Regions from separate parts of the Kurthia sp. YJT4 genome, predicted to be linked through region 1. Evidence: predicted binding sites of a transcription regulator. Region 1 holds the regulator's gene; the other holds the start of a gene.

The links. The regulator CtsR, encoded in region 1, represses protease genes until heat stress. The targets are predictions, from matches to a motif close to ATGGTCAATAAAGGTCAAACA.
Region 2: clpP (ATP-dependent Clp endopeptidase proteolytic subunit ClpP) is a predicted target of CtsR. The motif match lies at 2,185-2,205, and genes of this name have one in related genera.

What each region holds. Positions count from the first base shown of each region.
Region 1 is NZ_CP126689.1:2,987,053-3,002,373, forward strand. Features, by position in the region: gene rlmB (23S rRNA (guanosine(2251)-2'-O)-methyltransferase RlmB) at 1-467, opposite strand, end outside; gene QN089_RS14990 (Mini-ribonuclease 3) at 633-1,040, opposite strand; gene cysS (cysteine--tRNA ligase) at 1,045-2,445, opposite strand; T-box leader at 2,505-2,740, opposite strand; gene gltX (glutamate--tRNA ligase) at 2,787-4,247, opposite strand; gene ispF (2-C-methyl-D-erythritol 2,4-cyclodiphosphate synthase) at 4,326-4,802, opposite strand; gene ispD (2-C-methyl-D-erythritol 4-phosphate cytidylyltransferase) at 4,795-5,493, opposite strand; gene QN089_RS15015 (PIN/TRAM domain-containing protein) at 5,592-6,671, opposite strand; gene radA (DNA repair protein RadA) at 6,763-8,142, opposite strand; gene QN089_RS15025 (ATP-dependent Clp protease ATP-binding subunit) at 8,252-10,690, opposite strand; gene mcsB (protein-arginine kinase McsB) at 10,680-11,783, opposite strand; gene QN089_RS15035 (UvrB/UvrC motif-containing protein) at 11,773-12,327, opposite strand; gene QN089_RS15040 (CtsR family transcriptional regulator) at 12,345-12,815, opposite strand; gene QN089_RS15045 (DUF4870 domain-containing protein) at 12,977-13,291, opposite strand; gene corA (magnesium/cobalt transporter CorA) at 13,428-14,393, shown strand; gene QN089_RS15055 (globin-coupled sensor protein) at 15,019-15,321, shown strand, end outside.
Region 2 is NZ_CP126689.1:2,383,470-2,398,790, reverse strand. Features, by position in the region: gene whiA (DNA-binding protein WhiA) at 1-221, shown strand, start outside; gene QN089_RS11900 (HPr family phosphocarrier protein) at 286-543, shown strand; gene QN089_RS11895 (LPXTG cell wall anchor domain-containing protein) at 648-944, shown strand; gene QN089_RS11890 (hypothetical protein) at 1,152-1,475, shown strand; gene clpP (ATP-dependent Clp endopeptidase proteolytic subunit ClpP) at 1,531-2,121, opposite strand; tRNA gene QN089_RS11880 (tRNA-Arg) at 2,279-2,350, shown strand; gene QN089_RS11875 (polysaccharide pyruvyl transferase family protein) at 2,582-3,961, shown strand; gene QN089_RS11870 (TetR/AcrR family transcriptional regulator) at 3,993-4,895, opposite strand; gene QN089_RS11865 (DHA2 family efflux MFS transporter permease subunit) at 5,066-6,721, shown strand; gene QN089_RS11860 (sugar-binding transcriptional regulator) at 8,076-9,107, shown strand; gene gap (type I glyceraldehyde-3-phosphate dehydrogenase) at 9,134-10,138, shown strand; gene QN089_RS11850 (phosphoglycerate kinase) at 10,267-11,451, shown strand; gene tpiA (triose-phosphate isomerase) at 11,530-12,291, shown strand; gene gpmI (2,3-bisphosphoglycerate-independent phosphoglycerate mutase) at 12,284-13,810, shown strand; gene eno (phosphopyruvate hydratase) at 13,833-15,128, shown strand.

The DNA of each region.
Region 1 (15,321 bases):
ATTTGCGATAAATTACCGACACGTACTGTTGGAATGTACTCAATTGCACCAGTTGAAGCTTTTGCGACCACTGCTGTTAAAGCAACTGAGCGACGTTTTGGAATGATGATGCCATGTGCACCAACAGCATCTGCTGTACGCATAATTGAACCTAAATTATGCGGGTCTTCTAATTCATCTAAAATTAAAATAAATGGATCTTCACCACGTTCTTCAGCAACCGCAAAAATATCATTTAATTCCGCATAATTATATGCAGCTACTGATGCAACAACACCTTGATGGTTTTCAGAAGTTAGACCGTCGACTTTTTGTTTTGGTACAAATTGTACAACAATTCCACGTTCTTTTGCCAATTCAAGTAGTTCTGCAATCCCTGCTTTTTTTACACCTTCTGCTATCCAAATTTTATTAATATCGCGTGTCGCGCGCAATGCTTCTAATACAGGGTTTTTACCTGCAATCATTTCTTTATCTTTTTGTTCTACCTCGACAACTTCTACGATTTCTTTTGGCTCTTCGTATGGTCTTCTTGTATGTTTTTTAGGTTTGCGACCATCGCGTGTAATTTTATTACCGCGACGATCACGTTCCTCTCGTTTACCTCGTCTGTTATCCATATTGATAACCTCCTATTTCTCAGCTTCCACTGTTTCAATCGTATAGGAAATTATTTCCGCTATACGTTCTTCTTGTCCTAATAAATATAAATAACCTAAAACAGCTTCAAATGCTGAACTGTAATGATATGTTTGTACGTCTGTATTCTTCGGTACAGAACCTGATTTTGCGTTGCGTCCTCTTCTTAATACGCCCGCTTCATCTTCCGTAAAGAACTCTTCTTCAATCATTTTTCGTACAACTTTTGCTTGTGCTTTCGCAGAAACATAGCGCGTTGCTTCACGATGTAAAATATTCGGCTTCACTTTACCATTACGCAATAAATGTTCACGTACTGCAATTTCTAAAACAGAATCTCCCATATAAGCAAGCGCTAAAGCATTCAATTGTTTTACATCAATATCTCGTAATTGTCCCAATTGATTAGCCTCGTTTCCAACGTACACCTTGACGTGTATCTTCTAAAATGATGTTTTGTTCTTTTAAGATATCGCGAATTTCATCTGCGCGTGCAAAGTTGCGGTCTTTACGAGCTTGCTGGCGTTCTTCGATTAACGCATCGATGTCTGCGTCTAATAATTCCTCTGCTTGCGCTAATTGAATACCTAATACACCTGTTAATTCTTCTAGTGCTGTTTTATACGCTTCTAAAACTTCTGTGTTTGTATTTTCAGCTGTTAAATATTTATTTGCAGCAGTTGAAATGGTGAATAGTGCTGAAATGGCATTTGCTGTATTGAAATCGTCATCCATTGATTCAACAAAATAAGCTTTTGCATCTTCAATAATTTGTAATTCAGCTTCGTCTACCTCAACTAAATTCGTTGCTGCTTTTAAACGATGTTGTAAGTTTTGATGCGTTGTACGAAGGCGATCTAAACCATTCGCTGCTGCTTCCACCAAGTCTTGCGCAAAGTTAATTGGGTTACGGTAATGTACAGATAGAATAAAGAATCGTAACACTTGTGGGTCAATTTGTTGAATGATGTCATGTACTAAAATAAAGTTACCTAGTGATTTTGACATTTTTTCGTTATCAATATTGATATACCCGTTATGCATCCAATAATTTGAGAATTTTTTATCTGTATAAGCTTCTGATTGTGCAATCTCGTTCTCATGGTGAGGGAATTTCAAATCTTGTCCACCAGCGTGAATATCGATTGTATCACCAAAATGATTGTGAACCATAACAGAACATTCGATATGCCAACCTGGACGACCTTCGCCCCAAGGACTCTTCCATGAGATCTCACCTGGTTTTGCAGCTTTCCATAATGCGAAATCTAAGTCATCTTCTTTTTTTGTTCCTGCTTCAATACGCGCGCCTACTTTTAAATCATCTACAGATTGATGTGATAATTGTCCGTAATTTTTAAATTTACGTGTACGGTAATACACATCACCTTGTGATTCATACGCATATCCTTTTTGTACTAATACATCAATGAACTCAATAATTTCATCCATATGTTCTGTTACACGTGGATGGGCATCTGCTTTTTGCGCTCCTAGTGCTGTAATATCTTCAAAATATGCTGCAATGAAACGCTCTGTTAGTTCAGATACGTCTTCACCTAATTCATTTGCTGCTTTGATGATTTTGTCGTCTACATCTGTGAAGTTTGAAACGTAATCTACTTCATAACCACGGTATGTTAAATAGCGACGAACTGTATCATAAACGATTACTGGACGTGCATTTCCGATATGAATGTAGTTGTAAACAGTTGGTCCACATACATACATGCGCACCTTTCCTTCTTCGATTGGTTTAAATTCTTCTTTTTCGCGTGTTAATGTATTAAAAATTTGAATAGCCAAATGAAACACTCCTTTAGATATTAAGTTTAATAAAAAAACCTCCATCTATCGTAAAGATAGACAGAGGCGAGAAAGTACGCGGTTCCACTCTGATTGAATAGGACTAATCAGCCTCTATTCCACTCAAGGTCGATAACGGTGACAAACCGATTTGACCTACCCCATTAAAAACATGGTTCAATCAAATACTCAGAGGTGCATTTCTGCTTTACAGAGGCTCAGACCACTTTCAGCCGATGATGGTCCTCTCTTTTTCGAGCTTGCGTCACGTACTTCTCCTCTTCAACGCTTTATGTTGTATAAGTAACTCTATTCTACAATGTCTTTGCAAAAAAGAAAACTTATTTAATAAATGGTTCGATGCGTGCAATGACTGTTTCTTTACCTAAAAGCTCAAGTGCATCTGTTAATTCTGGTCCATGCATTTCGCCTGTTGTTGCAACACGAATTGGCATGAATAGATTTTTACCTTTATGACCTGTTTCTTTTTGAACAGCTTTGATCGCTTTTTTAATTTCTGGTGCTACGTAGTCTTCAAGTGCTTCTAGTTGTGCTTTGAATGAAGCCATTACTTCTGAAACTTGTTCACCAGCTAATACTTCTTGTTCTTCTTCACTATATGTTAATGCGTCTGTGAAGAATTGTGCTGATAATTCAACGATTTCTGCACCGTAACTCATTTGCTCATGGTACAAGCCGATTAAACGAGATGCCCATGCTTCTTCTTCTTCTGTTGGATTTTCAGGAACAAGACCTTCTTTTTGTAAGAATGGTAAGCATAGTTCAACCACTTGCTCATGCGATAACTTCTTCATGTATTGGTTGTTCATCCATTTTAACTTTTGAGTATCGTACATAGAAGGTGATTTTGTTAAACGTTTTTCAGTGAATTGAGCGATTAACTCATCCATTGAGAAGATTTCTTCTTCACCCTCTGGAGACCAACCAAGTAATGCAAGGAAGTTGACCATTGCTTCTGGTAAGTAACCTAAATCTTTATATTGTGAGATGAATTGAATAATTGACTCATCACGTTTTGATAATTTTTTATGGTTTTCGTTTACGATTAATGTCATATGACCAAAACGAGGTACTTCCCAACCAAATGCACGGTAAATCATCATTTGTTTTGGTGTGTTTGATAGATGCTCTTCACCACGGAAGATGTGTGTCATCTCCATTAAGTGATCATCTAAAACAACGGCATAGTTGTATGTTGGGATTCCATTTGCTTTTACGATTACCCAGTCACCGATATCTTTTGATTCAAACGTTACTTCGCCACGAATTAAATCATCAACTACATATGTTTCTTCTGCTGGTACTTTAAAGCGAATCGTGTATGGTAAACCCGCTGCTTCTTTTTCTGCAACTTCTTCTGCAGTTAAGTGACGACAAGTCCCTTTATACATAGGAGCGGCTACACCATTTGCACGTTGCGCTTCGCGTTCTGCTTCTAATTCTTCTGATGTACAGAAACATTTGTAAGCAAGACCTTTTTCAAGTAATTGTTGTGCATGCTCTGTATATGTGTCTAAACGTTCCATTTGACGATATGGACCGTATGGACCGCCAATGATTGGTGATTCTACAGGGATGATGCCTAACCATTCAAGGTTGTGAAGTTGAGATTCTTCTCCGCCTTCGATGTTACGAGCTACATCTGTATCTTCAATACGGAATACGAAATCCCCATCATAATGTTTTGCGTATAGATAATTAAATAATGCTGTACGTGCGCCACCGATGTGTAGGTGTCCTGTTGGACTTGGTGCGTAACGTACACGAACTTTTTTAGTCATAATTCAGATCCTCCTAATTTGTCGAGAAAAATTCAACTTTTCTCATTTTACCACTCGCTCCTTGAAATTTAAAGGAACTCAGGCTTTGATTAACAAAATTGTTGCCATTGCTGCAATACCTTCTTCACGACCAACAAATCCAAGCTTTTCTGTTGTTGTTGCTTTCACATTTACTTGATCTGGTTCTGCATTTAATAGTTCTGCAATACGATTACGCATTGGTTCGATATATGGAGCCATTTTAGGACGTTGTGCCATGATTGTACAATCTACGTTTCCTAACTTATACCCTTTCTCCTCAACAATCTTCCAAATGTACGCTAATAATTTTGCTGAATCTGCATCTTTGAACTCTGGGTCTGTATCTGGGAAGTGTCGCCCGATATCCCCTTCACCGATTGCGCCTAATGCTGCATCTGTTACCGTATGTAACAATACATCTGCATCTGAGTGTCCAATCAATCCTTTTTCATGTGGAATTGTAATACCACCGATAATTAATGGTCGCCCTTCCGCAAACTCGTGTACATCAAAACCTTGTCCAATTCTAAACATATGAATGTCCTCCTGTTCTACGATTTAAAATCGCTTCACCAAAAACTAAATCTTCTTTGGTTGTCATTTTTATATTTTCATAACTACTTTCTACAATATAGATAGCTTCGCCTAAACGCTCAACTAACATCGCTTCATCGGTTCCTAAAAAACCGTCCTCTGCCGCTTGTTGCTCTGCACGATTTAATAATTCAAAACGAAACGCTTGTGGTGTTTGAATCATCCAGAGATTTGAACGATCCACCGTTTCTTGTATTTTACCATCTTGTACATTCTTCATTGTATCTTTTGCTCGAACACCTGCGATTGCTGCACCCTTTTCTGTTGCCTGTTGTACAAGCTCATGTATCGTCGGTAATTCAATGAATGGTCTTGCTGCATCATGAACAAGAACAATTTCACTATTCTTGATTTCTTGCATACACGCATAAACACTATGCTGGCGTTCTTCACCACCATCAGGCATCGCAACTACTTTATGAATTTCATATTGTGCCAATTGTTGCTGAATATAATCACGTTCTTCTGATTTTACAGCTAAATAAATTGCTCGACACTGCGTATCTTGTTCGAAAACACGTAATGTATGAATCAAAATAGGTACGCCTGCTAATTCTAAAAACAACTTATTTTGATTAGCGCCCATTCGTTTCCCACTACCAGCAGCAGGTAAAATCACGTCATACTGCATATAACGTACACTCCTTCAATATAAAAGGGGCTTGTCCGTAAAAAACCTCAATTGGTTCTTGGGGACAGCCCCTGTTCGTTTATACATTTATACTACCATTATTTATGGTTTTTTGGCTTAGCAAAAATCATTCGTCCTGCTGAAGTTTGGAGAACAGACGTCACAATTACAACAATCGCTTGTCCAATATATGACTTTCCTTCTTCTACAACAATCATCGTACCATCATCTAAATAGGCAACCCCTTGATTATGTTCTTTACCATCTTTGATGACGACGACATTCATTTCTTCACCTGGAATGACGACAGGTTTTACTGCGTTGGCTAAGTCATTAATATTCAACACACTTACTTTGTGTAGCTCACATACTTTATTTAAGTTAAAATCATTCGTTAGAATCTGCGCACCCATCTTTTTAGCCAGACGTACTAATTTTAAATCCACTTCAGGTACATCTTCAAAATCGATTTCAGTAATTAAGACATTTGAATTTGAAGCATCTTGAAGTACTTTTAAAATATCAAGTCCTCGTCGACCTCTTGTACGCTTTAATGTATCAGATGAGTCGGCAATATGCTGTAATTCCGTTAATACAAATTGCGGAACAACTAAAATACCTTCAATAAAACCGGTTTTTGAAATATCTGCAATACGACCGTCAATAATAACACTTGTATCAAGCAGCTTGTAACCTACTTCGTTAAAACTCTCCGCACCTACATCAGCTTCTTTTTTCTTATTAGAACGCGATGTGAAAACAGACATTAATTCGTCGCGTTTTTTGAAGCCGACTTGGAAGAAAACATATCCTAAAACAATGGATAATAGGATTGGTGCAATATCACTAATTACTGCTAAATGAAGACCATCAAGTGCGACACCTACTAAAAACGCTAATGTTAAACCGATGATTAAACCAATTGTTCCAAATAATAAGTCGCCCACAGGTGCTTTTAATAGGCGCTCTTCAAAGAATTTCATAAACCGAATAAACGGATCTGCCAATACAAAAGACAGAATGAATAAAAGAACTGCACCTAGCGAAACCGTCACATAGGGATTGTTAATCCAAGAGTTTGAACTTAAATGAATAACATCGAATAATGGCGGTAATAATATAAACCCTAATGTACCCCCGATGAACAAAAATGCGACTTGAACGATTCGTTTTAACATTTCTCTCACCTCCCCTTGAGCTCATTATACATACTTTGCCAACTAAACTCTCTTTTGAGGTGGACGTTTTGTCATTTTCTTTTTGAAATCATTACATTTCTTTGAACGCAATTTTCAAAGCTTGGTTTACGGTCTCTACACCCATTACTTGAATCCCTTCTGGGTACTCCCAACCACCTAAGTTAGATGCCGGAATAATCGCGCGTTTGAAACCGAGTTTCGCTGCTTCTTGAACACGTTGTTCGATACGTGATACACGTCGCACTTCACCCGTTAAACCAACCTCACCTACAAAACAGTCCGTAGCGTTAGCATTCGCATCTTTAAAACTCGATACGATACATACTAGGACGGCTAAATCGATGGCAGGTTCGTCTAACTTTACACCACCTGCTACTTTAATATAAGTATCCTGTGCTTGTAGCATTAAACCCATACGTTTTTCTAAAACAGCCATTAATAATGAAATTCGATTTTGATCCAATCCTGTTGCCATGCGTTTTGGATAGTTAAAACTTGATGGTGTTACAAGAGCTTGAATCTCTACTAGGATCGGTCTTGTTCCTTCCATTGAGGCGACAACTGTAGAGCCAGGCGCACCTTGTGAACGTTCCTGTAAAAATAACTCTGATGGATTTAGTACTTCCTTCAACCCACCTTGCAACATTTCAAAAATCGCAATTTCATTCGTAGAACCGAATCGATTTTTTTGACTGCGTAAAATACGATATGTGTGATGACGTTCTCCTTCAAAATAAAGAACGGTATCTACCATATGTTCTAAAATACGCGGTCCTGCAATTTGCCCTTCTTTCGTTACGTGACCAACTAAGAAAATAGCGATATTTTTCGTTTTTGCAATACGCATTAATTCCGCTGTACATTCACGTACTTGCGATACACTCCCAGGTGCACTCGTTACTTCTGGATGATGTACGGTTTGAATGGAATCGACAATCACAAACTTCGGCTGTACTTCTTCAATTGTTTCATGTAAAAATTCTAAATTTGTTTCAGAATAGATATAGAGTTCAGCAGATTTTACCCCTAAGCGTTCTGCGCGTAGCTTCGTTTGGCGAACTGATTCCTCACCAGATATATATAAAACGCGATGTCCTTGATTCGATAATAAAGCAGACACTTGTAGTAATAATGTCGATTTCCCAATCCCTGGGTCGCCACCGATTAAGACAAGCGAACCTGGTACAACACCACCACCTAACACGCGATTCAACTCGTGTAATTCTGTTTGTACACGTGGTTCTTCTTGTGTTTCGACTGAAATAATCGGCATGGCTTTTTGTTGTGATTTACTCACTGTATGTTGGAATGCACCGCGAGGGCCTTTTTGTACAATCTCAACATCTTCAATCATCGTATTCCATTCACCACAACCTGGACAACGCCCCATCCATTTTGGTGCTTCATAACCGCACCCTGTACACATAAACTTTGTTTTTTTCTTTGCCACTTTGTGCACCTCCGTATTCATATTCCCTTATTATAAAGCAAAACACCCCAAACGTCTGTTTGGAGTGTTTTTGAATTTTAATTTCGTACAGGTTTTCACCTATCTAAAATTAGTTTTTCGCTTTTTCTTTGACATGAACAACAAAATCGCCATCTTGTACATCAAATACAACAACTTGATCTGTTAGAACTGTACCTTTTAGAATTTCTTCTGATAAACGGTCTTCTACATTTTTCTGAATTGCACGACGTAGTGGTCTTGCACCATATTCTGGGTCATAACCTTCATTTGCAATTCGATCTAATGCAGCTTCTGTTAATTCTAATTCAATGTTTTGTTCTTTTAGACGTTTTGTTAATTGAGCTGCCATTTTTTCAACAATCTCATTCAACTCTTTCTTCTCAAGTGCATGGAAGACAATCATTTCATCCACACGGTTTAAAAACTCTGGACGGAATGCTTTTTTCAGTTCTTCTAACATCACTTGTTTTGAATTTTCTTGTGATTGTTTTTTCTCTTGTGCGCCGAAACCAAGAGATTTACGGTATTTCAATGCTTCTGCACCAATATTTGAAGTCATAATAACGACTGTGTTACGGAAATCAACAACGCGTCCTTTTGAGTCTGTTAAACGCCCATCATCTAGTACTTGTAATAGAATGTTGAATACATCTGGATGCGCTTTTTCAATTTCATCTAGTAAGATAACTGAATATGGTTTACGACGTACTTTTTCTGTTAATTGACCACCTTCGTCGAATCCTACATAGCCTGGAGGTGAACCAACTAAACGAGAAGTAGAATGTTTTTCCATGTACTCAGACATATCAACGCGAATCATCGCATCTTCTTCACCGAACATAACTTCAGCTAACGCACGAGCTAATTCTGTTTTACCTACACCAGTAGGTCCTAAGAAGATGAATGAACCAATCGGACGTTTTGGATCTTTTAACCCTGCACGAGCACGACGAATCGCACGAGAGATTGCTTCAACTGCTTCACTTTGCCCTACTACACGTTTGTGTAATTCTTCTTCTAAATTTAGTAACTTTGTAGACTCTTCTTGTTCTAGTTTTGCAACTGGAATGCCTGTCCACATCGAAACAACTTCTGCAATATCATTCACTGTCACTTCAGACTCTGAACGACCTTGGTCTTCTTTCCATTGTTTCTTTGTCTCTTCTAATTGCGCTACTAATTTTTGTTCAGAATCGCGTAGGTTCGCCGCTTTTTCAAACTCTTGACTTTGCACCGCTTCATTCTTTTCTGAGCGAAGTGCTTCTAATTGAACTTCTAACTCTTTCAAGTTCGGAGGTGTTGTGTAAGAGCGTAAGCGTACTTTTGAACCTGCTTCGTCAATTAAGTCAATCGCTTTATCTGGTAAGAAACGATCTGAAATGTAACGGTCACTCATTTTAACAGCTGCTTCTACTGCAACATCTGAGATTTTCACACGGTGATGCGCTTCATAACGATCACGTAAACCTTCGATAATTTGAATCGCTTCTTCTACAGAAGGTTCATCTACTTGAATTGGTTGGAAACGACGTTCTAATGCAGCATCTTTTTCAATGTATTTACGATACTCATCTAATGTTGTTGCACCGATACATTGTAGTTCACCACGCGCTAGAGAAGGTTTTAAGATATTTGATGCATCAATTGCACCTTCTGCACCACCCGCTCCAATCAATGTGTGTAACTCATCAATGAATAAGATAACGTTACCTGCTTGGCGTATTTCGTCCATCACTTTTTTCAAGCGATCTTCAAACTCACCACGATATTTTGTACCTGCAACTACCGTTCCCATATCAAGTGTCATAACACGCTTATCACGTAGGATTTCAGGCACTTCATTATTCACAATTTGTTGTGCTAATCCTTCTGCAATCGCTGTTTTACCTACACCTGGTTCACCGATAATAACAGGGTTGTTTTTTGTACGACGAGATAATACTTCAATCACACGTGTAATTTCTTTACTACGTCCAATTACTGGATCTAAATTACCTTCACGCGCCATCTCTGTTAAATCACGCGCTAAGCTATCTAATGTTGGCGTATTTGCTGTCGGTGCAGCAGCATTACCATTTTGACCTGCATCTGCACTACCAAGCAGTTGTAACACTTGTTGACGCGCTTTATTTAAGCTAACACCTGCATTATTTAATACACGTGCAGCAACACCTTCACCTTCACGAATAAGAGCTAATAAAATGTGCTCTGTTCCGATATATGAATGACCTAATTTACGAGATTCATCTACTGATAACTCAATGACTTTTTTAGCACGAGGTGTGTAATGAACGATTGGCCCAACATTTTTAGAACCTGTACCAACAAGTTCTTCAATGCCTTCTTCAATCATTTCAGGACTCACTTCAATAGCCTCAAGAGCTTTTGCAGCGATTCCGCCACCTTCTCGAATTAATCCAAGTAAGATGTGTTCTGTTCCAATCGCTTCATGCTTCATACGAACGGCTTCTTCTTGTGCTAATTGCAATACTTTTTGAGCTCTTTGTGTAAATCGATTAAACATCATATGAGTCCTCTCCTTCATCTTCCAATTTATGTTGGCATGCTTCGCCAATCATGTCGCGAATCAATGTCGCGCGGTACACATCTCGCTCATTTGGCTTCAATGTTGTACCTGTATATTGTTGTAAGAAGCCTGGTTGCATAATCAGCATACATTTATTTAAAACTTCATTTGGAATTCTTTGTATGATACCTAAATCTATACCCAAACGCACGTTAGATAAACAATTCGCAGCTTCTGTACTCGATAGGATTCGAGCTGTTTGTAAGACTCCTAGCGAGCGATGCAAACGGTCTGAAATTGCAATCGGCGCATGTTCTAACATCGCCTTTCTAGCTTCTACTTCTTTTGCAACAACTTGTTCTACAATTGTTTCCAATTCTTGAATGATTTCTTCTTCTGATTTACCAAGTGTTACTTGATTTGAAATTTGATAATAATTCCCTACAGCTTCGGTTCCTTCACCATAGATTCCACGTACGATTAAACCTAGTCGTGGCATCATGTTGATTAAGGCACGAACTTGATTCGTCATCGTAAGAGCTGGTAAGTGCATCATGACGGAAGCACGTAACCCTGTTCCTACATTCGTCGGACAAGTAGTCATATAACCAAATTGTTCATCAAATGCATAGTTCACTTGTTTTTCAATACAATCATCAATTTCATTTGCTTTTAGTAACGCTTTTTTAAGATTAAGTCCTGGTTCTAAACATTGAATACGAATGTGGTCTTCTTCGTTAATCATGACACTAATTGATTCATCTTCAGATACGAGAATCGAACCAATCCGTTCTTTTTTCGCAAGTTGCGGACTAATTAAATGCTTCTCTACTAAAATTTGTTTTTGCAAAGAAGGTCTTTGCCCCAAATCAAAATGATAGAGTGGTGTTTGAAGTGTTTCACAGTCGAGTAAAGCACTGCTCACTTGACGATCAACAGCCATCGCTTCTTCTTCACTAAAGGCACGTGGGAAACGATACGCGGACATGTTACGCGCTAAACGAATACGTGTACTCATGACAATATCACCGTGCTCACCATCGCCAGCCATCCAACTAATATTGTCACCTTTTAGAAAATGATCAATTTTCATCGTTCGCTGCACCACCTTGCGTTAACTGTTTTTCAAGTTGCTTTACCTCATCTCGAAGTTTTGCTGCTTCTTCAAACTCTTCTTGCTCTACAGCTGATTTCATCTTCTGACGTAATACTTCAATCTCTTTTTTAATTTGATATGTTTTATTTAATCCGCCCGGTATCTTACCAGTATGTTCTGTTGCACCATTATGAAGTCTTTTAAATACTTCAGGCAAACGTTCATAAAAAGCATGATAACAATTTGGACAATTAAATTTACCTTCTTTTAAAAACTGTTGGTACGTCATACCACATGTCTCGCATTGCTGCTTTTCTTGCGATGGTTGTTTTGACTGAGGTGCGTTGGATGACCATGTTGGAATACCAAACCAGTCCGAAAAGATTTGTTCGATTGTCACAGGCTTTACTTCTTCATCTATATGCAAATAATCTTGTTGCCCACTGCAAACTTCGCAGTAGTGTTTTACGACTTCTTCATTATTTTTTGTCATCGTAATGGTGACAGTAGCTGGACGTTGTTTACAGTTTTCACAGATCATCCTCTATACACCTTCTTTTAAGATTCTTTTTCATACTTCAGTGCTACTAGCATTGCTTGTAAAATACGAGAGCGGAGCTGATCACGATATGGTAAATCAATCGCAATGACTTCTCGGTCCATAGCAGTAAGAATGAGCTTTGCCTCACGTTTTGTAATTGCTTGCTCTTCAGTTAAGCGATGTACAATATCCTCTGCAGCCGTTTGCGAGATTTGATAATTGATTTGAGATAGAATATCGTCTAACAGTTCTGTTTTCGAGTTCGTACGTACACGTAAAATGCGAATATACCCCCCACCTCCACGTTTACTTTCGACGATATAACCTCTCTCTACTGTGAATCTTGTATTGATGACGTAATTTATTTGCGACGGTACACATTGGAAGCGGTCTGCAATCTCACTTCGTTTAATCTCAATGTGTCCATTACCGCCCATTTCAATAATTTCTTTCAAATACGCCTCAATAATATTCGACATATTCTTCATGTCGAGTCCCCACCTCCTTTAATCAAGCTGACTTTGACTATCTTTGACTATATTATAAATAAATTGTTTTATAAATTGCAATAAAAATGCTCGTTCCTTTTTTGTTTTATAAAAAAACAGACATCCTAACCATTACAATTAGAATATCTGTCTATTTATGATTATTTAACCCAGCGTCCAACGATTGGATAATTCCAATACTCACCTTGCAATGCACGAATAATCCCGATAATTGGAACAATGAACCCCATTAATCCAAAGACGATTAAAAACGGAATTCCAATTAACACATACGAGAATACAACTGAAATACCAATAAGAATTGACATAACAATTTGGAATAACAATGCTTGTAGTGATAAACTTTTCACTCTCGAATCATCAATTAAGAGCATAAAGAGTAATGGAAGTAGAATCGGTAAATAATATGCACTTGAGTGTAGTACAACTTTAATCCATTTATTGTCTTGTTCCATCTAAAACACGCTCCTTTTCTTTCTTATATATACGCATGAACAGTGTCATCCGTTTCATTTTATTTTTGTGATGATGTGACAAAAAAATTAAATTATGGGAAGATATAGAGTAAATAGATCGTGAAGAGGTGACAAAATGATTTACACTCTAGGTCTTACAAAAGACCAGCAGCTCGTGGAAAACTTCCCTTTAGAACATATTAAAGAAGATCGTTTCGATTGGTTTTGGGTTGATTTTTCAGAACCTACTGCAAAAGAAAATTTATTACTGCATACTTTTTTCCAATTTCATCCCCTAGCTGTAGAAGATGCCTTGATGCGTTTACAGCGTCCAAAAATAGATTACTATGATGATTATTATTTCACTGTTGTCCATAAATTAAACCCAAAAGAACTAACATCTGAGGAGATTAGTCTATTTATTTCTTCTAAATTTGTCGTCTCATATCATCAATTCCCTGTTCACGAATTTGAAATCGTCAAACGTGAATTAGAAAGTCATCCGAATCGCTGGGATCGCGGTACATTTTTCATCATGTATCAAACAATCGATAAAATTGTCGATGAGTTTTTCCCCCTTGTTTTTACTATTGAAGATCGACTTAATACCATTGAAGATCAGTTAGATTATAAAAATAGCGTAGACTTAATGAACGATGTATTCGATCTCCGCAATGATTTACTCCATATAAGAAGAACGGTTCTCCCAATGCGTGATTTGTTATATCGGATTTTAAATTCAAACCGCCTAAATTTAACACAAAAAGAAAAAGCCTATTTTAGTGATGTACACGACCATCTCGTGAAATTGACTGAAATGGTTGAATCAAATCGTGAATTAACTGCTGACATGCGAGATAGTCATATGTCAATGAACGCAATTCGTATGAATAATATTATGATGACGCTTACCATTGTATCAACTATTTTTATCCCACTCACATTCATCGCAGGAGTTTATGGCATGAACTTTGTGAATATGCCCGAATTGAATTGGCATTATGGATACTTCATTACATTAGGACTTATGATTTTCATCGTATTTGCGATGCTCATGCTATTTAAAAAACGTGGTTGGCTTGGATTTTTTAAAGATGATTAGTAAGGTATGTCTAAGACAGTAGTATTTTAAACAGCGGAAACCCCGTATGATTGAAATGACGCCTAAAAGTTAGACACGGTTATTTCATCAGGCAATGGTTTGGGTATGCGTTCGATATTGTATCGGACTCATACCTTTTAATTTTGCCTTGATGCGTTTCGCGAGCAGGGATTATTTTTTCTATGCATTTAATTAATTTGATTATCCGTGTTTGAAACACTCTAATTTTACTCTGTTGTAAGCTCTTTATTTTCAACCTATTTACGAATCAAAAAAATATCATGTATTCATTAATAACCATATGAATTACTCATATTTTATTATTACTTAACTTTTTTCACTGTTAAATACATTTTATACTCTTTTTATTTCAAAAAAACGATTTAAATCATCATTTTATATTTCTGTTGCTATAAACACAAATATATAGAAATTTATGTGAAATCTCTTTTTTTTCGTTGAATACGGTTCTCTTTTTCTTAATAAAATGATAAATTATTAGATGATACACCCCAACATTTAAAACTTATTACTTATTCTTTTTCAAAAAACAAGACTAAAGAAATGACATACCCTTTTAAGATTAGAAAGACTTTTTTACTATAATATTTTGGAGGCTTCATCTATGATTTGGAACCGTTCGAAAAAGACAAAGAACGAGACTTTTTTCGATATAGAACAATATAAGAAAAACGTCAAAATTGATTTATCACATAATCAGCACTTACAAAAACAAATTGAACTACTTAGTTTAACATTAGAGGACTTAGCTATTATTCATCAATTAAAATTTGTTGCAGCAGATACTTTTGTACATATGACAGATGCATTCTATGATGCGATTGTAAAAGCACCTGAATTAACACATATGATTTCACAGAACTCTAGTATTGATCGTTTAAAAGTAACGCTAACAAAGCATATCAGC
Region 2 (15,321 bases), 600 kb from region 1:
AAAATATTAAGTACATCGACAAGCAAATTGGCATTGAGCAGCTACCAGAGAAGTTGCAAGAGATTGCTAGATTGCGTGTAGCGTATCAAGATGTGACATTAAAAGAGCTTGGTGAGATGATGACAACATCTGTTTCTAAATCAGGAATTAATCATCGCCTAAGAAAAATTGACGAAATTGCAGATTCTTTACGTGCTGGTGAGAAGCTGAACATAAAATGATGTATAATAGAAGAAATAAGATAAATTTGACGGCAATTGCCATAACATAAGGAGGAAGTAAGTAATGGTAGAGCAGCAGGTGGAGGTTAAACTCAAATCTGGTCTTCAAGCAAGACAAGCCGCTCTTTTTGTACAAGAAGCAAACCGCTACCATGCGGATGTATTCTTACAAAAAGGTACGCGCAAAGTAAATGCGAAGAGTATCATGGGGATTATGAGTTTAGCTGTTGCACATGGAACAGAGATTACACTGTTTGCAGACGGGAAAGACGAGCAAGAGGCAATCGCCGGTTTACGTGCAATGATTGAATCAGAAGATTAGTAAAAATACGAGGTAGCAGCGATGTTATCTCGTATTTTTTTATTTTAAAGATGTATGTTATGCATTATTCGGTATCTATTCTTTCGTGGATTCTACAAAATTAATTGAAACCGTCAAAACCAGGTGTTAAACCAGGCGACCATTATGATGTATATGATAAAGATGGTAACTTAGTGGCGAGTGATGTAACAGTTGATCAAGACGGTAACATTAGCGCAGACTTACCACCAGGTGAATACGATTTCGTATCAAAAGGTGAGCATGTAACAGCGGAAGTTGGCAAAGATGGTAAACTACCACAAACAGGTTCAAGCGACTTCTTATTATACACATTAGCGGGTATTGCATTACTTGGAGCAAGTCTTGTTGTATTTGCATGTGGACGTAAAAAGAGTGCGTAGAGCTTAAATAGACAGGAATCGTCATGATGGCGATTCCTGTTTTTATATGGTGAAAAATAGTGTGCATTATTTAACTTATTTTTCGTAAGTGTGTGCTATTTCATGTTGAATTGTTTCAAAATAAGCGACAATCCGCTTTTTGTTTACCTTGATAAATAAAATGTCAGTGCTAAAATAAGTATATATGAAGCAATTTAGGAGGCATTCATGATGGAAATTACAATCGTTGCACATGTACAAACAGAAGGTCAACCAGAACAAATAGTAGACTTAGGAATTTCAGAGTTAATCGACTTTGAACTTGCACGCGATTTCCAAGTAAAAAATATTCTGGGTCAATTAGGTTATACAGATGTACAACCATTACCAACAGAAGATGTAGATGTATTTAAAGCGAACGCACAATTAAATGGACAAGCAGTTCAACCAAAAATTTTATTCGGAAAAGCGTTAAAAGCAGGTAATGTCGGTTCAAAATCAGGTGTATCTTTTTATGAGTTGAATGAATTACGTAATGTTGTACACGCTTAATTTATAAACAAAAAAGAGGTGAGGGGTTTTAAACCCTTCACCTCTTTTGCATACATTATTTTGTTTCGTTGTTTGTCATGATTTTATCGATTAAACCGTAGTTTAATGCTTCTTCAGCAGACATGAAGTTATCACGATCTGTATCTTTTTCAATTACTTCGACAGGTTGACCTGTACGCTCTGCAAGGATTTTGTTTAGTTTTTCACGTGTTTTTAAGATGTGGCGAGCAGCGATTTCGATTTCAGTCGCTTGACCTTGTGCGCCACCTAATGGTTGGTGAATCATGATTTCAGCGTTTGGTAATGCGAAACGCTTACCTTTTGCACCAGCTGTTAATAGGAATGAACCCATTGAAGCAGCCATACCGATACAGATTGTTTGTACATCTGGTTTGATGAATTGCATTGTATCGTAGATTGCCATACCAGCTGTTACTGAACCACCTGGTGAGTTGATGTATAAGAAGATATCCTTCTCTGGATCTTCTGCTTCTAAGAATAATAATTGTGATACGATTGCGTTTGCAACGTTATCATCAATTGCGCTACCAAGCATGATAATACGGTCTTTTAAAAGACGAGAATAAATATCGTATGCACGCTCTCCGCGGTTTGTTGTTTCGATTACTGTAGGAATTAAGTTCATTTAATTCTCCTCCGTTCAATCTAGTTACTGATTAGAATCAGCTGTACTCTTATTGTACATTGCATAGTCAAAAAAGGTCAAATATATTGTGTTAAATATTGCAAAGTCTAAATCAAGTTGTCAATTGCACTTTATATTTGTATAATAATAGTCATACGCCTCAGTAGTTTAATGGATAAAACATAAGATTCCGGTTCTTAGGCTGGGGGTTCGATTCCCTCCTGGGGCATATACAAGTTGTATGAAGTCATAAACATGACAACATACAGCTTTTTCTTTTGTACAAATTCCCTTTAAAGTGATATATAAACAAAAATCAAGTGACAATATTATGAAAAATATAACAGTTAAATTACATTTAATGAATAAAAAGGGTTAAAAGAGGTAAATAACCTTTGGAAAAGGTAATATAAAATAAGAGGATACTAAAGTAGATACATAGAAGGGAGTTTAATGGTTGATGAAAAAATATTTAATTCGTAGCGGTATGTTACCAACAGATGTGTTTGATGCTGCTAAAATCATTGCCAACAATTCAATTGGGGGAAATGTAGGAAACTTAATCTATGCATATAGCATTTATCGCACATTGATGACAGAAGATGTTGAATTTGTACCCGACTACTATCGTGTAAATCCAGCAGATGCGCCTTATATTAACGAGAATTATGATGCATATTTCATTCCATTAGCAGATGCCTTCCGACCAGATTTTGAAAATACATTAAAATCTTATACGAAATTAATTAATCGTTTGACAATACCTGTTTACGTCATTGGTGTTGGTGTACGCATTGACTTCGAGCCAGACTTCACAAAAAAGAATTCATATGATCCAGCAGTTGTCGATTTCGTTAAAGCGGTATTAAATCGTTCAGCTATGATTGGCGTACGTGGAGAATTCACATCACGTTACCTAACACATTTAGGATTTAAAGAGGGGATTGACCATGTCATTATTGGTTGTCCGTCAATGTATGCAAATGGGCGTCATTTACGTATACGCGATACAGAAATTAATGAGAATTCCATTGTTACCATTAACTCATCTAAACTTTCTCCAAACCATGTTCTAGAATTTATTGATCGAAGTAAAAATGAATTCAAACATCATTATTTTATTCCGCAGTGGTATAAAGAATTAAAAATGATTTATTTAGGCGGTCCTAATCTTGAAAAGCCGAAGCCACATTATCAAGGGAAGACAACAGATGAACTGTATGTCCAAGATCGTGTGCGTTATTTCTTGAACGCTAAATCATGGATTGATTTTATAGGTGAAGCTGACTTTAGTTTTGGTGCTCGATTGCATGGGAACATTACAGCGACAATTGCTGGGACACCGAGCTTAATTATTCCAAAAGATGGGCGTATGCGTGAGTTAACAGATTACCATGCTTTAAATTATGTGGCTGGGAACGAATTAACAGAGCAAACACAGATTATGGACTTAATTGAAAAGAGTGACTTCCATCGTTGTGAGCATGTACATGAAGAGAATTTTAATCGTTTTATTCATTTCTTAAACCATAATGGAATTCCACATATTTATGAACAAGACCTTGATTTAGTGGAAGCGCCACTCGATAAACAGCTACAAGAAATACAATTACTTCCACCAGTAAAAAGCTTTATTCATTGCTCGGCAGCTGAGATGGGAGAGCGCTTTGAGACGGTCATGAGTAATGTATTAGAACAAAAAAATGAACGTATTGTAAAGTTGAAAAGTCAGGTGAAAAGCCATCAAGTACGCACAAAACATTTAGAAGGTACATTGAATCGTAAGGCGGTTCGGATTGCCTTAAAAACAGCGAATTTATTTTCAAAAAAGAATTCATAAAAAAGAGGTTTGGGAATTGCTCCCAAGCCTCTTATTTTTTAAGGATACTGCCTTTATTTGCGCGTGTGACTTTCCAAATCTCATTGGCGATTTCAATTGTTTCAAGTGCGTGCTTTGAATCGCGGAAGCTATTGTAAAATTGATACGCAATCGTTCCAATAATATAGTAACGCGGTTTTTCCATCGAGAATTCTTCTATTAGACAGTCCGTGTACTCAATGCAAGATTCGGGTATATCGGATTCTAAACAACTTCTAAATCCTTTTAACTGATCTAAAATCTCATCGCGTGTAGGTACTTCATACTTCGTATTCTCGAAAATATAATTTTGTAAGTCAGGTCCCAAATAATAGTCGTTATTTTCGATTAGTGAAGGCACGATTAAGTCTAGTTGACGTAATGCATACTTTGATGTCACAACAGGATCAATTGCCTCACCAGCTGTCATGCTTCCAATATGAAGCATCTGATGAATCATCCCAAACAAAAGAATCGTGGCATCATAGCGATACGGTACAATGCGTTCACCATATACGTCTACTAACCTTCTTGATAACCATTCCATCTCTTTTAAATGGTATTCTTTGACGATTTTTTTAAGTTCTTGGTCGCCTGAATGCAGGATTGATTCAAAGATTGGTAGTAAGTCGCGTTCGCGATTCACTTGCATGATGGTCGAAATTTGGGCTGCGAGTACACTTTTATCGGATAGGTTCTTTCCGATTAATAATTCAGCCTTTCGAAGTGTTGCATCTGAACGTCCAATTTCTAAAATCGCCACTAAGCAATCTTTTTTGGACGAAAAGTAATTATAAAATGTGCCTTTTGAGATATGTGCTTCATCTAAGATGTCTTGAATCGATGTACTGTGGAAGCCTTTTTTAGCAAATAGTTTAAGGGAAGCCAAGATAACTTGGCGTTTTCGATTATTCATATGTCCACCTTTAATCTTTATATTATACTGTCATTCTAACTGTAAAACGCTTTAATAGCAATGATTTTTGCAAAAACTTAATTTTCTTGTTGCCAAAATTGGACTATGAGTATATTATAGTGAAAGTAAACTTTTATACACGAAATATAAAGCAGAAGAGGGATTAATAAATGGATATGGAACAGTTACAGAAAAAGCCACCATATGCAATGATTGTATTAATGTTCATCGGTGCTTTTGTAGCATTACTTAACAATACATTATTGAATGTAGCATTACCTTCTATTATGAAGGACTTCGATGTAGATGCTTCAACGGTGCAGTGGCTAACAACAGGTTATATGTTGGTATCAGGGGTTTTAGTACCAGCAAGTGCATTCTTTATTACACGTATTAAAAACAGAACGTTATTTATTACAGCATTATCAATTTTCACAATCGGTACAGCTTTAGCAGCATACGCACCAACATTTAGTATCTTATTAACAGCGCGTATGGTTCAAGCAGCAGGTGCTGCCGTATTAGGTCCACTATTAATGAATATCATGCTTGTATCATTCCCAATTGCCAAACGTGGTGCAGTTATGGGGATTTTTGGTCTTGTTATGATTACAGCGCCAGCAATCGGCCCAACATTATCAGGTTGGATTGTTGAAACTTGGACATGGCATGTATTATTCGAAATGATTTTACCGTTATCAATCACAATTTTAATTATCGCAATCTTTAAGTTCCGTAATATTATGGATACACGCAAAGTCAAATTAAGTTATACATCACTTGTATTATCAACAATTGGTTTTGGTGGTCTATTATACGGTTTCAGTTCAGCTTCAGGTGAAGATGGCTGGGGAGCAGTTGATGTATGGGGTACAATCACAATTGGTGCAATCGCATTAATTATCTTTGTCATCATGCAATTAAAAATGAAAGATCCAATGCTAAACTTCGGTGTTTATAAATACCCAATGTTCGCATTAGCTTCAATCATTTCGATCGTCGTAGCAATGGCGATGTTCTCAGGTATGATTTTAACACCAATTTATTTACAAAATATTCGTGGCTTTACACCACTTGATTCAGGTCTATTAATGTTACCTGGTGCGGTTATCATGGGCTTGATGTCGCCAATTACAGGTAAGTTATTCGATAAGTTTGGTCCGAAAATTTTAGCGATTACCGGTTTAACAATCGTGACAATCTCAACGTACTTCTTATCACAATTAACAACAGAAACAACGTACACTTATTTAATGCTTGCTTATACAGTGCGTATGTTTGGTATGTCGATGGTTATGATGCCAATTATGACAAACGGTTTAAACCAATTACCAATGCAATTAAATCCACACGGTACAGCGATGAACAATACACTACAACAAATTTCAGGTGCGATTGGTTCAGCAGTTATGATCACAATCATGACAACTCGTACAAAGAGTGAAGCTTCAGGTGTTGAAGATGAAGTAAAAGGTCAAGTAGCTGCAAAAGTGAAAGAACGTATTTCAGAACAAGTAACACAAAAAGCAACAGAAGCAGCTCAAGCAGGTACGCCAATGTCTAAATCAGAATTAGCAGCTTACGGTAAGCAACTAGCTGAAGATCCAAGTATCTTAAAATATGCAAAAGAATTAGGTCAATCATTATCGAAACCACTTGTGGATAAAGCAATGGTTGAAGGGATTAACTTCTCATTCTTAATCGCAATGTTCATTACAATTGCGGCATTAATTCTAGCGTTCTTCTTAAAACGCGTCCAAGTACCAGGTCAAAAGGTATCGAAAAAAGCAATGAAAGAAGTAGAAAAAGAAATAACAGAATCATAAAATGTAGAGGAATCGTCTATTCGGACGATTCCTTTTTTGATTGAATCAGCTGTTGAAAGGGGCTGGCTCGTCGAAAGGGACAAATAGTTGCGCGAAAGGGAATCTGGCTCATCGAAAGGGAAAAATCATCGCGCGAAAGAGAATCGCCGTGTTTGAAAGGGACTGAATGTCGCGCGAAAGGGAATCCCTGCTGTTGAAAGGAACAAATCATCGCGCGAAAGGGAATCTGGCTCGCCGAAAGGGACAAATCATCGCGTGAAAGGGAATCCCTGCTGTTGAAAGGGACTGAATGTCGCGCGAAAGGGAATCGCCGTGTTTGAAAGGGACTGAATGTCGCGCGAAAGGGAATCCCTGCTGTTGAAAGGGACTGAATGTCGCGCGAAAGGGAATCCCTGCTGTTGAAAGGGACTGAATGTCGCGCGAAAGGGAATCCCTGCTGTTGAAAGGGACTGAATGTCGCGCGAAAGGGAATCGTCGTGTTTGAAAGGGACTGAATGTCGCGCGAAAGGGAATCGCCGTGTTTGAAAGGGACTGAATGTCGCGCGAAAGGGAATCGTCGTGTTTGAAAGGGACTGAATGTCGCGCGAAAGGGAATCTGACTCGTCGAAAGGGAAAAATCATCGCGCGAAAGGGAATCTGGCTCATCAAAAGGGACAAATAGTTGCGCGAAAGGGAATCGCCGTGTTTGAAAGGGACTGAATGTCGCGCGAAAGGGAATCCCTGCTGTTGAAAGGAACAAATCATCGCGCGAAAGGGAATCCCTGCTGTTGAAAGGGACTGAATGTCGTGCGAAAGGGAATCTGACTCGTCGAAAGGGAAAAATCATCGCGCGAAAGGGAATCTGGCTCGCCGAAAGGGACAAATCATCGCGTGAAAGGGAATCCCTGCTGTTGAAAGGGACTGAATGTCGCGCGAAAGGGAATCGCCGTGTTTGAAAGGGACTGAATGTCGCGCGAAAGGGAATCCCTGCTGTTGAAAGGGACTGAATGTCGCGCGAAAGGGAATCCCTGCTGTTGAAAGGGACTGAATGTCGCGCGAAAGGGAATCCCTGCTGTTGAAAGGGACTGAATGTCGCGCGAAAGGGAATCGCCACCATCGAAAAGGACAAATCATCCAAATAAAAGGACGAAATAGGCTACTCGCTTTAGATTCAAATGTATTCTAACTCTCGAAAAAAATCGGAGTTTCTTCTATTTAAATAGTGTTCAGGATATGAAGTGGGATAAAATAGTGCCCATTGTTGCAAAAGATGTCTGACATTGATATAATATCTTTAGAAATATTTTTTTACATTAGGTGGGACGAAAAATAAGTATATGGGACTTATTTTGACCTGCTGATAGGAGAGTTAGCTATGTTGTCACTCACGGAGGCACAATTAAAAATGTTGCCTGAAATGGCCGAGTCGCTGCAAATTCGTTATCGTATTTTGCAAATGGTTCAGATGCTTGGGCCGATTGGACGTCGTTCTTTAGCAGAGAGTCTATCATTGCCAGAACGAGAAGTTCGAAAAGAAACAGATTTACTCAGAGAACAAACATTAATGGATGTTAGTCGTTCAGGTATGACAATTACGGAATTAGGGGTACAAGTATTAGAGAAGTTGAAGCCACTTGTTTATGAGTGGTCAGGGATTTCAGATCTCGAAACACAGCTTCAAAAATTACTTGGCATCAAAAAAGTAATTATTGTTGATGGAAACCTTGATTTAGAGCCATCTGTTAAGACGTTGATGGGTGTCGAAGCGGTTACGCAACTTGAGCAATATGCGAAACCGCAAGATATTGTGGCAGTTACGGGAGGAAGTACGGTAGCTGCAGTATCAAACGCTGTTCAAAAATCAAATCGTTTAAAGGATTTAACTTTCATTGCTGCACGTGGAGGTATGGGTGTCGAAGTACAAATGCAGGCGAATACAATCGCTTCGAACTTTGCAACGAATTCGGGGAATGATTATCGCACGCTTTATCTACCGGAGCATTTAAGTGAAGCTGCTTATAATGCGATGAAGGAAGAACCGATGGTACAAGAGATGCTTGGACTTTACGAAAAAACATCGATTGTGATTCATGGAATTGGTTCTGCAGATGAAATGTCTGGTCGTCGAAAATCAACAGAAGCTGAGAGACAAGCACTTCAAAAATCGGGTGCTGTTGGTGAAGCTTTTGGTTATTATTTCGATGAAAAGGGTAAAGCAGTACAGAGAATAAGGACAGTTGGTTTGCAATTAGAGCAGGTCAAAAATTGTCCCACTATACTTGCAATAGCGGGTGGTACGAAAAAAGCAAAAGCGATTTTATCTTATTTCAAAAATGCAGCGAAGCAGACAATCTTTATTACGGATATGGCCGCAGCACAACAAATGTTTAAAATTATTCAAAAATAATAATGTATTTACAGGAGGAACAGATTATGACAATCAAATTAGCAATTAACGGTTTTGGACGTATTGGACGCTTAGTTTTCCGCACAGCTTTAGAGCGTGATGATATTGAATTAGTGGCAGTAAATGATTTAACTGATGCAGCGATGCTTGCACATTTATTAAAATACGATTCAGTACATGGTACACTTCCGAATAAAGTTACATCTGAAGATGACTGTATCGTGGTAGATGGTAAAAAAGTACGCGTTTATGCAGAAAAAGATCCTGTGAACTTACCTTGGGAAGCTTTAGGTGTAGATATCGTAGTTGAATCAACAGGGCTTTTCCGTGATCAAGATTCAGCAGGTAAACATTTAGAAGCTGGGGCTAAGAGAGTAGTCGTATCTGCACCTGGTAAAAACATGTCAACATTTGTTATGGGTGTAAACCATACTGATTATGACCCTAAAAAAGACTTTGTTATGTCGAATGCTTCTTGTACAACAAACTGCTTAGCTCCTGTAGCAAAAGTATTAGACGAAAAATTCGGTGTTAAACGTGGTATGATGACAACAATTCACTCATACACAAATGACCAAAAAATCTTAGACTTACCACACTCTGACTATCGTCGTGCACGTGCAGCTGGACAATCAATGATTCCAACAACAACAGGTGCAGCCAGTGCGGTAGCGAAAGTATTACCGAACTTAAAAGGTAAATTAGATGGTATGGCAATCCGCGTACCAACACCAAATGTATCGCTTGTCGACTTAGTAGCAGAATTAAATCAAGAAACAACAGTAGAAGAATTGAATGCGGTACTAAAAGAAGCATCTGAAAATGAATTACACGGTATTTTAGATTATTCAGATGTACCTCTTGTATCAATCGACTATAATGGTGTGACTTCTTCTTCAACAGTTGATTCATTATCAACAATGACTTTAGAAGGTAATCTTGTAAAAGTATTAGCTTGGTACGATAACGAAGCTGGTTACTCTACACGTGTTGTTGATCTAGTGGAATATATCGCAAAACAAGGTTTGTAATAAAAAAGATTAGCCATTACGTGGTAGATTGTATATAATGTATTTTGGAAAAAGGGGAGAAGTGAATAATAACTTCTCCTTTTTTTATGAAAAACACGAATATAAAATTTTAAGGAGGCTTTCTTCAAATGAATCCGAAGAAAACGATGAATGATGTAGAAGTGAAAGGGAAACGCGTATTTGTCCGTGTTGACTTTAATGTGCCAATGGAAGACGGTAAAATTACTGATGACACACGTATTCGAGCAGCACTTCCAACAATCAAGCATTTAGTCGATGAAGGCGCAAAAGTAATCTTAGCGAGTCACCTAGGACGACCAAAAGGTGAAGTAGTTGAGGATATGCGTTTAACTGCAGTAGGTAATCGACTTGCAGAACTTCTAGGAAAGCCTGTACTCAAACTAGACGAATCAGTTGGTGAAACAGTAAAAACAGCTGTTCACAACATGAATGATGGCGATGTAGTACTTCTTGAAAACGTACGATTCCACAAAGGTGAAGAGAAAAATGATGCAGAGTTAGCGAAACAATTTGCTGAATTAGCTGAAATTTATGTGAATGATGCATTCGGTGCGGCTCACCGTGCACATGCTTCAACAGCAGGAATTGCAGAATATTTACCAGCTGTATCAGGTTTCTTACTACAAAAAGAATTAGATGTATTAGGTAAAGCATTATCAGATCCAGAACGTCCATTCACAGCAATTATTGGTGGCGCAAAAGTAAAAGATAAAATCGGCGTAATTGATCATTTACTTGATAAAGTAGATAATTTAATCATCGGTGGTGGCTTAGCTTATACATTTGTGAAGGCTCAAGGTCACGAAATTGGTAACTCACTTGTGGAAGAAGATAAGATTGAATTAGCAAAAGAATTTATGCAAAAAGCAAAAGATAAAGGTGTCAATTTCTTAATGCCTGTTGATGCGGTAGTCGCTTCTGAATTTTCAAAAGATGCTGACTCTAAAGTAGTCGACATTGATGCGATTCCAGCAGACTGGATGGGCTTAGATATTGGACCAAAAACAGTTGCGTTATATGCAGACACAATTAAAAATTCAAAATTAATCATTTGGAATGGACCGATGGGTGTATTCGAAATGGAAAAATTCGCAGACGGTACAAAAGGTGTAGCTGAGGCAATGGCTGAAACAGCTGGTTACACAATTATCGGTGGCGGTGACTCAGCAGCAGCAGTTGAAAAATTCCATGTAGCAGATAAAATGGATCATATTTCAACAGGTGGCGGTGCTTCACTTGAATTTATGGAGGGTAAGGAATTACCAGGTGTCGTTGCGTTAAACGACCGATAAAAAAATTTGACAGACATAGCGAGAATTTTAGCTTGTCTGTCTTTTCAACAACATCACTATCTTAGGAGGATTTTGTCTATGCGTAAACCGATTATTGCAGGTAACTGGAAGATGTTTAAAAAGTTATCTGAGGCTGTACAATTCGTTGATGAAGTAAAAGGTCAAGTTCCAGCTGCTTCAAAAGTAGATGCGGTCATTTGTGCACCATTCTTATTTTTACCAACACTTGTTGAAGCAACAAAAGGCACAGATTTGAAAATTGGTGCTCAAAATATGCACTTCGAATTAGAAGGAGCATTTACAGGTGAAGTAAGTCCATCACAATTAGCAGATGTAGATGTTCAGTATGTTGTACTTGGACATTCAGAACGTCGTGAATACTTCAATGAGACTGATGAAGCGGTTAATAAAAAAGCACATGCTGCATTTGAAAATGGCTTAACACCAATCATTTGCTGTGGTGAAACATTAGAAGAACGTGAAGCAGGTCAAACGGTTTCAAAAGTTTCAACACAAGTAACAGAAGCTTTAAAAGGTCTATCAAAAGAGCAAGTAATTCAATCTGTGATTGCATACGAACCAATTTGGGCAATCGGTACAGGTAAAACAGCTACAGCAGAAGAAGCAAACGAAACATGTGGCGAAATTCGCTCAGCTATTTCAGAAGTATTCGGTGCAGATGTGGCAGACCAAGTACGCATTCAGTACGGTGGTAGTGTAAAACCAGGTAACATTGCCGAATTATTATCAATGGAGCATATTGACGGAGCTCTTGTTGGTGGCGCAAGTTTAGAGCCAGCATCATACCTACAATTATTGGAGGCGGGCGCAAATGGCTAAAGGACCAGTAGCACTCATTATCTTAGATGGTTTTGGATTACGTGATGAAGAATTCGGTAACGCAGTAAAACAAGCACATAAACCGAACTTTGACCGTTACTATGAAAAATATCCACACACACAGATTCTTGCTTCGGGTGAAGCTGTTGGCTTACCAGACGGTCAAATGGGGAACTCGGAAGTTGGACACTTAAATATTGGTGCAGGACGCGTCGTGTATCAAAGTTTAACACGTATTGGAAAAGCGATTAAAGATGGTGATTTCTTTACGAATGTTGCCTTATTAAAAGCAATTCAACACGTAAAAGAGAACAACTCGAAGCTACACTTAATGGGCTTATTATCAGATGGTGGCGTACACAGTCACTATGAGCATCTATTCGCCCTTTTAAAATTAGCAAAAGAGCAAGGTGTGAACGATGTCTATGTACATGGTTTCTTAGATGGTCGTGATGTAGGTCCAAAAACAGCGCTAACATATGTGGAAGAAACAGAGCGTCAAATGGATGAAATTGGCGTGGGTGAATTTGCAACAATTAGCGGTCGTTACTATGCGATGGATCGCGACAAGCGTTGGGATCGTGAGAAAAAAGCTTATGATGCGATTGTAGACGGTGAAGGACTTGTTGCAACATCAGCAAAAGAAGGCATTGAAGCATCTTATGCTCAAGGCACAAACGATGAATTCGTTGTACCATTCGTTGTTGAAAAAGATGGTCAACCTGTTGCGACACTTGACTCTAACGATGCAGTCATCTTCTTCAATTTCCGTCCTGACCGTGCGATTCAGTTATCGACTGCATTTACAAATCCGCACTTCGAAGGATTTGAATTAAGTAAGAAACATCCAAAAAATATTGAATTTGTATGTTTTAAGAAGTATAGTGAAACTGTTATCGGTCACATCGCATTTGACGATGAGAACTTAAAAAATACAATTGGTGAAGTAATTGCAGATGCGGGCTTACGTCAATTACGTATTGCAGAAACGGAAAAATATCCACATGTTACGTTCTTTATGAGCGGTGGACGTGAGGAAAAATTCGACCGTGAAAACCGTATTTTAATTAACTCACCAAAAGTTGCAACATATGACTTACAACCTGAGATGAGTGCTTATGAAGTGAAAGATGCATTGCTTGCTGAGATTAATAACGATCATACAGATGCCATCATTTTAAACTTTGCGAATCCAGATATGGTAGGTCATAGTGGAATGCTTGAACCGACAATTAAAGCGATTGAAGCAGTGGATGAATGTTTAGGTGAAATCGTTGATGCGATTCTTGCAAAAGGTGGCGCTGCCATTATTACAGCTGACCACGGAAACTCAGATGAAGTGGTAACACTTGAAGGGAATCCAATGACCGCACACACAACCAACCCAGTTCCAGTGATTGTCACAAAAGAGGGAATCACATTGAATGAAACAGGTAAGTTGAGTGACTTAGCACCAACGATGTTGAAATTACTAGATGTGAAACAACCAGAAGAAATGACAGGAACACCATTATTTTAAAACAGTAGGGAGATTATTAAACATGCCAATTATTACAGATGTATACGCTCGCGAAGTATTAGACTCACGTGGTAACCCAACAGTAGAAGTAGAAGTATTAACAGAATCAGGCGCATTCGGTCGCGCAATCGTACCATCAGGTGCTTCAACAGGTGAATACGAAGCAGTTGAATTACGTGATGGTGACAAAGGTCGCTACCTTGGTAAAGGTGTAACAAAAGCAGTTCAAAACGTAAACGATGTTATCGCACCAGCATTAATCGGTAACTACGCAGTAACTGAACAAGTAGAAATTGATAACAAAATGATTGAATTAGACGGTACAGAAAACAAAGGAAACTTAGGCGCAAACGCAATTCTAGGTGTTTCTTTAGCAGTAGCACGTGCAGCTTCTGAAGTACATGGTCTACCACTTTACAAATACATTGGTGGCGTAAACGGTAAACAATTACCAGTACCAATGATGAACATCTTAAACGGTGGCGAACACGCAGATAATAACGTAGATATTCAAGAATTCATGGTAATGCCAGTTGGTGCTAAAACATTCAAACAAGCATTACAAATGGGTACTGAAATCTTCCACTCATTAAAAGCTGTATTAAAAGAATCTGGTCATAACACAGCTGTAGGTGACGAAGGTGGTTTCGCACCAAACTTAACATCAAACGAAGAAGCATTATCTACAATCATTACGGCAATTGAGCGCGCAGGTTACAAACCAGGCGAAGAAATCCAATTGGCGATGGACGTAGCATCTTCTGAGTTATATTCAGATGAAGATGGTAAGTACCACTTAGACGGTGAAGGCGTTGTGAAGACTTCTGAAGAAATGGTTGATTGGTACGAAGAATTAACAAATAAATATCCAATCATCTCAATCGAAGATGGTCTTGACGAAAACGACTGGGCTGGTCACAAGTTATTAACAGAACGTATCGGCGACCGCGTGCAATTAGTAGGTGACGATTTATTCGTAACAAATACGAAAAAATTAGCACGTGGTATCGAAGAAGGCGTTGGTAACTCAATCCTAATCAAAGTAAACCAAATCGGTACATTAACTGAAACATTAGATGCGATCGAAATGGCAAAACGCGCTGGTTACACAGCAATCATCTCTCACCGTTCTGGTGAATCAGAAGATACAACAATTGCTGACATCGCAGTTGCAACAAATGCTGGTCAAATCAAAACAGGTGCACCATCTCGTACAGACCGCGTAGCGAAGTACAACCAATTACTACGCATCGAAGACGAACTAGGTAAAACAGCTGTTTACCAAGGCCTAAAATCATTCTACAACTTAGATAAATAATTCAAACTAAAAAGAGGAGTGCGCATTTGCGCGCTCCTTTTTTAGTTGGATAGAAGGTGGGGGTGGGGTGATGGATTCCCTTTAGTGGGTGGAATAGTCCCTTTCAGAGTGATGGATTCCCTTTCGTGGGTGGAATAGTCCCTTTCAGAGTGATGGATTCCCTTTCGTGAATGGAATAGTCCCTTTCAGAGTG